Regions from separate parts of the Pantoea sp. C1E2 genome, predicted to be linked through region 1. Evidence: predicted binding sites of a transcription regulator. Region 1 holds the regulator's gene; the other holds the start of a gene.
What was found. The regulator CRP, encoded in region 1, controls carbon source genes, mostly activating them, when cyclic AMP is high. The targets are predictions, from matches to a motif close to ATGTGANNNNNNTCACAT.

Region 1 (4,430 bases):
TATGTCAGCCAGGCATCCAATCATTGCCGTGACCGGTTCAAGCGGTGCCGGTACTACCACCACCAGCGTTGCCTTCCGTAAAATATTTCAGCAGCTGGATTTGCACGCTGCGGAGCTGGAAGGTGACAGCTTCCATCGCTATACCCGTCCCGAAATGGACATGGCGATCCGTAAAGCGCGCGATCTGGGCCGCCATATCAGCTATTTCGGCCCGGAAGCCAACGACTTCGGTCTGTTAGAACACACCTTCAAGCATTACGGACAAACCGGGTTAGGTGAATCGCGCAAATATCTGCACACCTATGATGAAGCTGTGCCCTGGAATCAGGTGCCCGGCACCTTCACGCCCTGGCAGCCGTTGCCGGAAAACACCGATGTGTTGTTCTATGAAGGACTGCATGGCGGCGTCGTCACGCAGCAGCAGAACGTGGCGGAGCATGTCGATCTGTTGGTCGGTGTGGTGCCGATCGTCAACCTGGAGTGGATTCAAAAGCTGGTGCGCGACACCGGCGAGCGAGGCCATTCGCGCGAAGCGGTGATGGATTCGGTGGTGCGTTCGATGGAGGATTACATCAACTTCATCACGCCGCAGTTCTCACGCACCCATATCAACTTCCAGCGCGTGCCGACCGTTGACACCTCCAACCCGTTTGCCGCACGTGAAATCCCTTCGCTCGATGAAAGTTTTGTGGTGATTCACTTCCGTGGACTGGAAGGCATTGCTTACCCTTATCTGCTGGCGATGATCCAGGGCTCGTTCATTTCACATATGAACACGTTGGTGGTGCCGGGCGGTAAAATGGGTCTGGCGATGGAGTTAATCATGACGCCACTGGTGCAGCGGCTGATTGAAGGTAAACGGATTGAATAATCCAGAAATTCTGTAGCGGCGGCCGTTTGGCCGCCCGCTGATGCTATCGCTCAATCACTTCGTAACTGTGCGTCATTTTCACACTATTGCCGAGCATGATCGCCACCGAGCAATACTTCTCCGCCGACAGATCGACAGCCCGCGCGACCGCTTTATCGCTTAGCGCCTTGCCGCTAACGATAAAATGCAGGTTGATTTGCGTGAAAATACGTGGCGCTTCTTCACGGCGCTCGGAGGTGAGTTTCACCTCGCAGTCAGCCACGTCATTTCGACCCTTTTGCAGGATCGACACCACGTCAATCGCGCTACAGCCGCCAGCTGCCATCAAAACCATCTCCATCGGGCTCGGCGCTTTGTCGCCCGAGTTACCGTCCATTAATACCTGATGGCCTGATGAGGATTCTCCGAGAAAGGTCAGCCCTTCCACCCATTTCACTCGTGCCTGCATTATTCTTTCTCCTGAAGTGGCGGTTTTGCCGCCAGAGTACGCTTTCACTTGATAAACAGCAATCCAGACACATCTGCCCTTTGCTGAAGCGAGACAACAGAAGACAGCTTGCAAAAGCTGTGCTACAAACAGTGCTGAAAATATTTTCGTCATAACAGACGAAGGCGGGAAGAATCAAAAGCGTAGCTTAAGAATCACCCGGAAATAATTTTCCTTTACTGGAAGCGCTCTACGATTACACCGCCTGACAGGGAAAACTGCCCCCTGTATTTTGGGCACGATTACAACAGAGGATAATAGCGAATGGTTCTCGGCAAACCGCAAACAGACCCTACACTCGAATGGTTCCTGTCCCATTGCCATATTCACAAATATCCGTCCAAAAGCACACTCATCCATCAGGGTGAGAAAGCGGAAACGCTGTACTACATCGTGAAAGGTTCCGTCGCGGTACTGATCAAAGATGAAGAAGGCAAAGAGATGATCCTCTCCTACCTCAATCAGGGAGATTTCATCGGCGAACTCGGCCTGTTTGAAGAAGGTCAGGAACGTAGTGCCTGGGTACGTGCGAAAAGTGCCTGCGAAGTGGCTGAAATTTCCTACAAAAAATTCCGTCAGCTGATTCAGGTAAACCCGGATATTTTAATGCGACTCTCGTCGCAAATGGCGCGTCGTCTGCAAGTCACCTCCGAAAAAGTGGGCAACCTTGCCTTCCTCGATGTGACGGGCCGTATCGCGCAAACGCTGCTTAATCTGGCTAAACAACCAGATGCGATGACTCACCCGGACGGGATGCAAATCAAAATCACCCGTCAGGAGATTGGTCAAATCGTGGGTTGCTCACGCGAAACCGTGGGTCGTATCCTGAAAATGCTGGAAGATCAGAACCTGATCTCCGCACACGGTAAAACCATCGTCGTCTACGGCACCCGCTAATTTCTTATCACCCACGGCGTGATGGCAACATCGCGCCGTTTTTGTTTGCGATGAGCTGATGTGGCGCCGAATCATCTATCATCCTGAGGTCAACTACGCACTGCGGCAAACGCTGGTGCTGTGCCTGCCTGTGGCTCTTGGCTGGCTGTTTGGCGATCTGCAAAAAGGCCTGCTGTTCTCCTTAGTGCCTGCCTGCTGCAACATGGCGGGTCTCGATACCCCGCATAAACGCTTCTTCAAACGCCTGATTGTCGGCGGCTCCCTGTTTGCCACCGCCAGCTTTTTGATCCAATTTCTCACCAGTGACGCGATTCCTTTACCGCTGATCCTATTCGTGCTGCCGCTGCTGATAGGCGTGACCGGCGAAATCAGCCCACTGCACGGTCGCTTGCTGCCCGCCACACTGATTGCCGCCATCTTTAGCCTCAGCCTGGTTGGACGCATGCCCATGTGGGTGCCGCCGCTACTGTATATCGGTGGCACGCTATGGTACGGCCTGTTTAACTGGTTCTGGTTCTGGCTGTGGAAAGAGCAGCCGATGCGTGAAACCCTTAGCCTGCTGTATCGGGAATTGGCGGATTACTGCGATGCCAAATATACCCTGCTGACGCAGCTCACCGATCCGGAAAAGGCATTACCACCGCTGCTGGCACGCCAGCAAAAAGCCGTTGATCTGATCACCACCTGTTATCAGCAAATGCATATGCTGTCGGCCAGTCGTGATAACAGCCACAAACGCCTGACGCGCGCGTTCCAGGTGGCGCTGGATTTGCAGGAACACATCTCGGTGAGCCTGCACCAGCCGGAAGAGGTGCAGAAGCTGGTGGAACAGAGTCACGCCGAAGCGGTGATCCGCTGGAATGCGAAAACTATCTCTGCGCGCCTGCGTCTGCTGGCCGATGCCATTCTCTATCATCAGTTGCCCGATCGTTTTCACATGGAGAAGCAGCTCGGTGCGCTGGAGAAGATTGCGCGTCAAAACCCCGATAATCCGGTGGGTAACTTCTGCTATTACCACTTCAGCCGTATCGCTCGCGTGCTGCGCACCCAGAAGCCGTTGTACACCCGTGACCTGATGGCCGATCGCCAGCGCCGTTTGCCGCTGTTTCCGGCGCTGCGCAGCTATCTGTCGCTGAAATCCGCCGCATTGCGCACCGCCGCGCGTATCTCGGTGATGCTGATGTTTGGCAGTGCGCTGGCGCTGTTCTTCAATATTCCCAAGCCCTACTGGATTCTGATGACCATTATGTTCGTCAGCCAGAATGGCTACAGCGCCACACGGGTACGCATTCAGCACCGTGCGTTGGGCACCTTTGCCGGATTGCTGATCGCGGCCGGTTCGCTGCAGCTGGCGGTGCCCGAATCGATCACCTTGCTGTTTATGCTGGCCATCACCCTCGCCAGCTATCTGGTGACGCGCAAGTATTACGGCTGGTCGATGATTGGCTTTACCGTGACGGCAGTGTATTCGCTGCAGCTGCTGTCGCTGAACGGCGCGCAGTTCCTGTTACCGCGCATGATGGACACACTGATGGGCTGCCTGATCGCCTTTGCCGGCATGATTTGGCTATGGCCGCAGTGGCAGAGTGGCTTGCTGCGCAGCAACGCACATGATGCACTGGATGCCTATCAGGAAGCGCTAAGAATGCTGCTGGGGCCGGAGCAATCCCCCGAAAAGCTGGCGTATCAACGCATGAAGGTTAATCAGGCGCACAATGCGCTGTTTAACTCCCTGAATCAGGCATCCAGCGAGCCGGGCTTTAATGCGCAGTACCTGAAAGATATGCGCATGTGGGTGACGCACAGTCAGTTTATCGTTGAGCATCTCAACGCAATGACGATTCTGGCGCGTGAGCACACCATGCTGACGCCCAAACTGGCGGAGCGTTATCTGCAATCCTGTGAAATTGCGCTGCAGCGCTGTCAGCAGCGACTAGCCTATGACGGACCAGGCAATGACAGCAATATTCTGGAAGCGCCGGAGAATCTGAATGAGGGGCCGGTGACGATTGTGGAACAGCATGTGAAGCGGATTCTGCAACATCTGAACGTCATGCACACCATCTCTTCAATGGCGTGGAGCCAGCGGCCACATCATGGCAGCTGGCTCAAAGTACTGCGCCCGAAAAGCTAATCAGGCAGCCAGCACTTTCTCAATGGCTTTGGCGAAACGCG
Region 2 (4,430 bases), 190 kb from region 1:
CGTCGGGATGGTGATGATCATGCCGTACAGCAGCGTGGTCCCGAGGTTCGCGCCAAAGATGGTGGCGATCGCGGTTGGACCAGGATGCGGCGGCAGGAAGCAGTGCGTGACCGAGAGTGCAGCCACCATCGGCACGCCGACGTACAGCAGCGGCAAACCGGCAGCAGCAACGATGGTGAACACCAGCGGCAGCAGCAGCACAAAGCCCACTTCATAGAACATCGCCAGACCGACGATCAGTCCGGTGACCACCAGCGCCCATTGCAGCCGCTCTTTACCAAAGGCGGCAATCAGCGTAGTGGCCACGCGTTGTGCCGCACCGGTATCCGAGACTAATCGCCCGAGCATGGCACCGAAGCCGAGGATCATCGCTAATCCACCGAGCGTCGAACCGATACCTTTCTGGATCGAGGCCATCACGTTGAGCGGCGTCATCCCTTCGGCAATACCGACCACCGCCGAGACAAACACCAACGCAATAAAGCCGTTGACCTTAAATACAATCATCAATACCAGCAGCAGTATCACACCCAGCACAATAATGGTTATTGGCATTTTTTATTATCCTTAGGAATACAGAGGGGTGATTAAGGTTTAGGCGCGGCCCGGCGAAAATGCCAGCCGCGCCATGGCATTACACGGCGACGCGCATACCGCCATCAACAAACAGCAAGTGACCATTCACGAAATCAGAAGCACCTGAGGCGAGGAACACCGCGGCACCGATCAGTTCTTCTGGTTTACCCCAACGCGCCGCTGGCGTGCGTTTGGTGAGCCAGCCGGTAAAGGCCGGATCGTCCGCCAGCGCCTGGGTCATCTCCGTGACGAAGTAGCCCGGTGCAATGGCGTTCACCTGGATGTTATGGCGCGCCAGCTCGACGCACATCCCGCGCGTCAGCATGGTGACGGCCCCTTTGGAAGCCGCGTAAGGCGTGATGGTGTCGCGGCCCAGTTCGCTTTGCATCGAACCGATATTGATGATTTTACCGCGCTGGCGATCGACCATTTTTTTCGCCACGGTTTGAGAGACCAGGAACACCGCGGTCTGGTTAACGGCAATCACGTCATTCCAGTCCTGCTCCGGGAATTCGAGGAACGGACGGCGGCGCTGGATCCCGGCGTTGTTTACCAGAATATCAATCGGGCCCCATTCGGCTTCAATCTCATCCACCGCCTGCTGTACCTGCGCAGACTGCGTCACATCAAAGGCTTTGGCATGGGCGCGTAAGCCCAGCTCACGCAGTTTCGCCGCGCCCTGCTCTGCACCCTGCTCCGTGGTGGCGTTGACGATCACTTCCGCGCCGGCTTCACCTAAACCACGCGCCAGAAGAAAACCAATGCCGCGCGCCGAACCGGTGAGTAATACACGCTTGCCTTCAAGGGAAAATAACTGACTCATCACTGCTCCTTAAAAGGTTAACTGGACTTTCGCCGCACGGGTTTTATCGCCAGCAAACTGCAAGGCCGCGTCGATGTCCTGTAAATCGTATTCACCGCTAAACAGCGGCAGCGGGTTGACCACACCGTTCGCCAGCCACTCGACGGCGGTATTGAATTCATGGGTGAAACGGAAGGAACCGACCAGCTGAATCTCTTTGGCGATCAGCGCCATGATTGGGAAGTTAGGGATGGTGCCGCCCATGCCGACCTGAACCAGCGTGCCTTTAGCGCACACCACATCGAGACAGCGTTGCAGTGAGGAAGGATGGCCAGAGGCCTCAAACGCCACATCGAAAAAGCCTTTGTCAGCCAGATACGGCGTGAAATCGCCTTCAGCGGCGTGGATCACATCGGTCGCACCCATCTGCTGCGCCATCTCCAGCGAACGTTCGCTGATATCGCTGCACACCACAGAAGCGGCACCGCGCGCTTTCGCCGCCGCCGCAATCAAGCAGCCAATCGGACCGACGCCGGAAATGAACACGTGCTTGCCGGTAAGATCGCCCGCCTGATGCGTGGCATGAATGCACACCGCCAGCGGCTCGGCAAACACCATCACGGTTTCATCGGCATCCTGTGGGAATGGCACGCACTGTTTGCTGTCCACCACTTTGTATTGGGTGAAGCCGCCATCAACATGTGGCACATACATGGCGCTGCCGAAGAAGCGCATCGAGGTGCACTGGTTTTCCTGATCGCGCTGGCAGTATTTGCACTCGCCGCACGGTTTGGACGGATTGACCGCCACTTTCTGATTTGGCTTCAGGTCAGGATTGTCGCTCTTCACCACATGGCCAATCACTTCATGTCCGAGGATCATCGGCATTTTGACCTCGAAGCTACCGACTTTGCCTTCCTGATAGTAATGCAGGTCAGATCCACAAATGCCGCCGCGCGTAATACGCACCAGCGTGCCTGTGCCGTCCCATTTCACCTGTTGCGGTGCGACGCTGACCTGTTTTTTCCCGGTAATCACGCAGGATTGCGTTTCGATATTCATGGTTTCCCCATTTGTTGCTGTTGCAATAGGGGCTATCAAAGCGGGATCGGGCGCTGAAAACTGTGAACCAGATCACTCTAAATCATGTTACGAAATAGCTGTTACCTGGAACGTGAACTGCTCGTACTGAAGATGGAAGCGGGATCACTGTTTGCCGGGAAAAACCAAGACCAGTCTCTGGGGAAAAGCGGGATCGAGCTATGCCATTATCGCCGCACCCTCACCCGGGATTGAGTCTGACAGGAGTCATAACTAAAGAGCTAATCCATTAGCCCTCATCTTCAAACTGTTTCAGGGTGTACAGGTCTCTTCCCGTGCCAGACGAAAGCGTTCCGAACCTTTCGCCTGCGACCTGTCGCCCTGCTTTTTTTGAGGTTTCTCACAGCCTGAACACCGCGAATTTCCATCCAAACCAATTCCCGCTAAAGTTAACTCATCCGACCACTTTCCGAGACTGTGTTCATGACTGAGCATTACGCCCACCTGTTTGCCCCGCTGGATCTGGGATTTACCCAATTAAAGAACCGTTTTCTGATGGGCTCGATGCACACCGGACTGGAAGAACACACTGACGGCGCTGCACGATCAGCGGCGTTTTATGCGGAACGCGCGCGGGAGGGCGTGGCGCTGATTGTCACCGGCGGCATCGCGCCGAACGCACAAGGCGTGGTGGCGCACGGTGGCGCAATCCTCAATCAGGAAAGCCAATGTGAATGGCATCGCACCCTCACTGATGCGGTGCATGCGGAAGGCGGCAAAATTGCGCTGCAGATTCTGCATGCCGGACGCTACAGCTATCAGCGCGATCTGGTGGCGCCGTCTGCATTACAGGCTCCGATTAACCCGTTCACACCGCGCGAACTCAGTGATGCCGAGATTCGCCAGACCATTGCTGACTTCGCCCAGTGCGCTAAATTAGCCCAGCAGGCCGGATATGATGGCGTTGAGATCATGGGATCTGAAGGCTATCTGATTAATCAGTTTCTGGTGGCGCACACCAATCACCGTGATGATGAATGGGGCGGGGATGTGGATCGCCGTCGGCGCTTTGCACTGGAGGTTACGCAGGCGGTGCGCGAGGCGGTCGGCCCAGCGTTTATTATTATCTTCCGCCTGTCGATGCTCGATCTGGTGAATAACGGCAGCTCACTGGAAGAGACGCTGACGCTGGCAAAGGCGCTGGAGCAGCGTGGCGTCACCCTGTTCAACAGCGGCATTGGCTGGCACGAAGCGCGCATTCCCACCATCGCCACCTGCGTGCCGCGTGCCGGGTTTGCGTGGGTGACAAAGCATTTGCGTGAGGCGGTGTCGGTGCCGGTGATCGCCACTAACCGTATCAACCATCCGCAGGTGGCGGAATCACTGTTGCGCGATGGCATTGCCGATATGGTGTCGATGGCGCGCCCGTTTCTTGCCGATGCGGCCTTTGTGCGCAAAGCCCAGGCCGGACAGCCGGATGCCATCAATACCTGCATCGCCTGTAATCAGGCCTGTCTCGATCAGATCTTTGTCGGCAAAGTCACTTCCTGTCTGGTGAATCCACGTGCCTGCCACGAAACCCTGATGCCAGTGATCCCTGCGGAGCAGCATAAACAGATCGCGGTGGTCGGTGCCGGTCCGGCGGGCATGGCGTTCGCGCTACAGGCGGCCGAGCGCGGCCATCAGGTGACATTGTATGAAGCGGACGCGCAGATTGGCGGCCAGTTTAATATTGCCCGCCAAATCCCCGGTAAAGAGGAGTTTAGCGAGACGCTGCGCTACTTCCGCCATCAGCTGGCAGCGGCAGGCGTCGCGATTCGCACCCAGCATCGTGTGACGGCTAATGAACTAGAAAGCGTGGATGAAGTGGTGATCGCCACTGGGATTTCGCCGCGTCAGCTCTCGATTCCCGGCATCGACCATTCCTGCGTGCTTAGCTATCTCGATGTTATCCGCGATAAAAAACCGGTTGGCCAGCGCGTGGCCATTATCGGTGCGGGCGGCATTGGCT

Region 2: the regulator CRP is predicted to act here: its motif matches at 2,501-2,518, upstream of idnD (L-idonate 5-dehydrogenase).

What each region holds. Positions count from the first base shown of each region.
Region 1 covers NZ_JBSZHT010000002.1:4,178,664-4,183,093, forward strand. The annotation lists gene ACXI0A_RS19950 (phosphoribulokinase) at 2-871, shown strand; gene ACXI0A_RS19955 (OsmC family protein) at 915-1,319, opposite strand; gene crp (cAMP-activated global transcriptional regulator CRP) at 1,623-2,255, shown strand; gene ACXI0A_RS19965 (YccS/YhfK family putative transporter) at 2,314-4,389, shown strand; gene argD (bifunctional acetylornithine/succinyldiaminopimelate transaminase) at 4,390-4,430, opposite strand, start outside.
Region 2 covers NZ_JBSZHT010000002.1:3,986,255-3,990,684, forward strand. The annotation lists gene ACXI0A_RS18865 (gluconate:H+ symporter) at 1-555, opposite strand, end outside; gene idnO (gluconate 5-dehydrogenase) at 635-1,399, opposite strand; gene idnD (L-idonate 5-dehydrogenase) at 1,409-2,440, opposite strand; gene ACXI0A_RS18880 (FAD-dependent oxidoreductase) at 2,903-4,430, shown strand, end outside.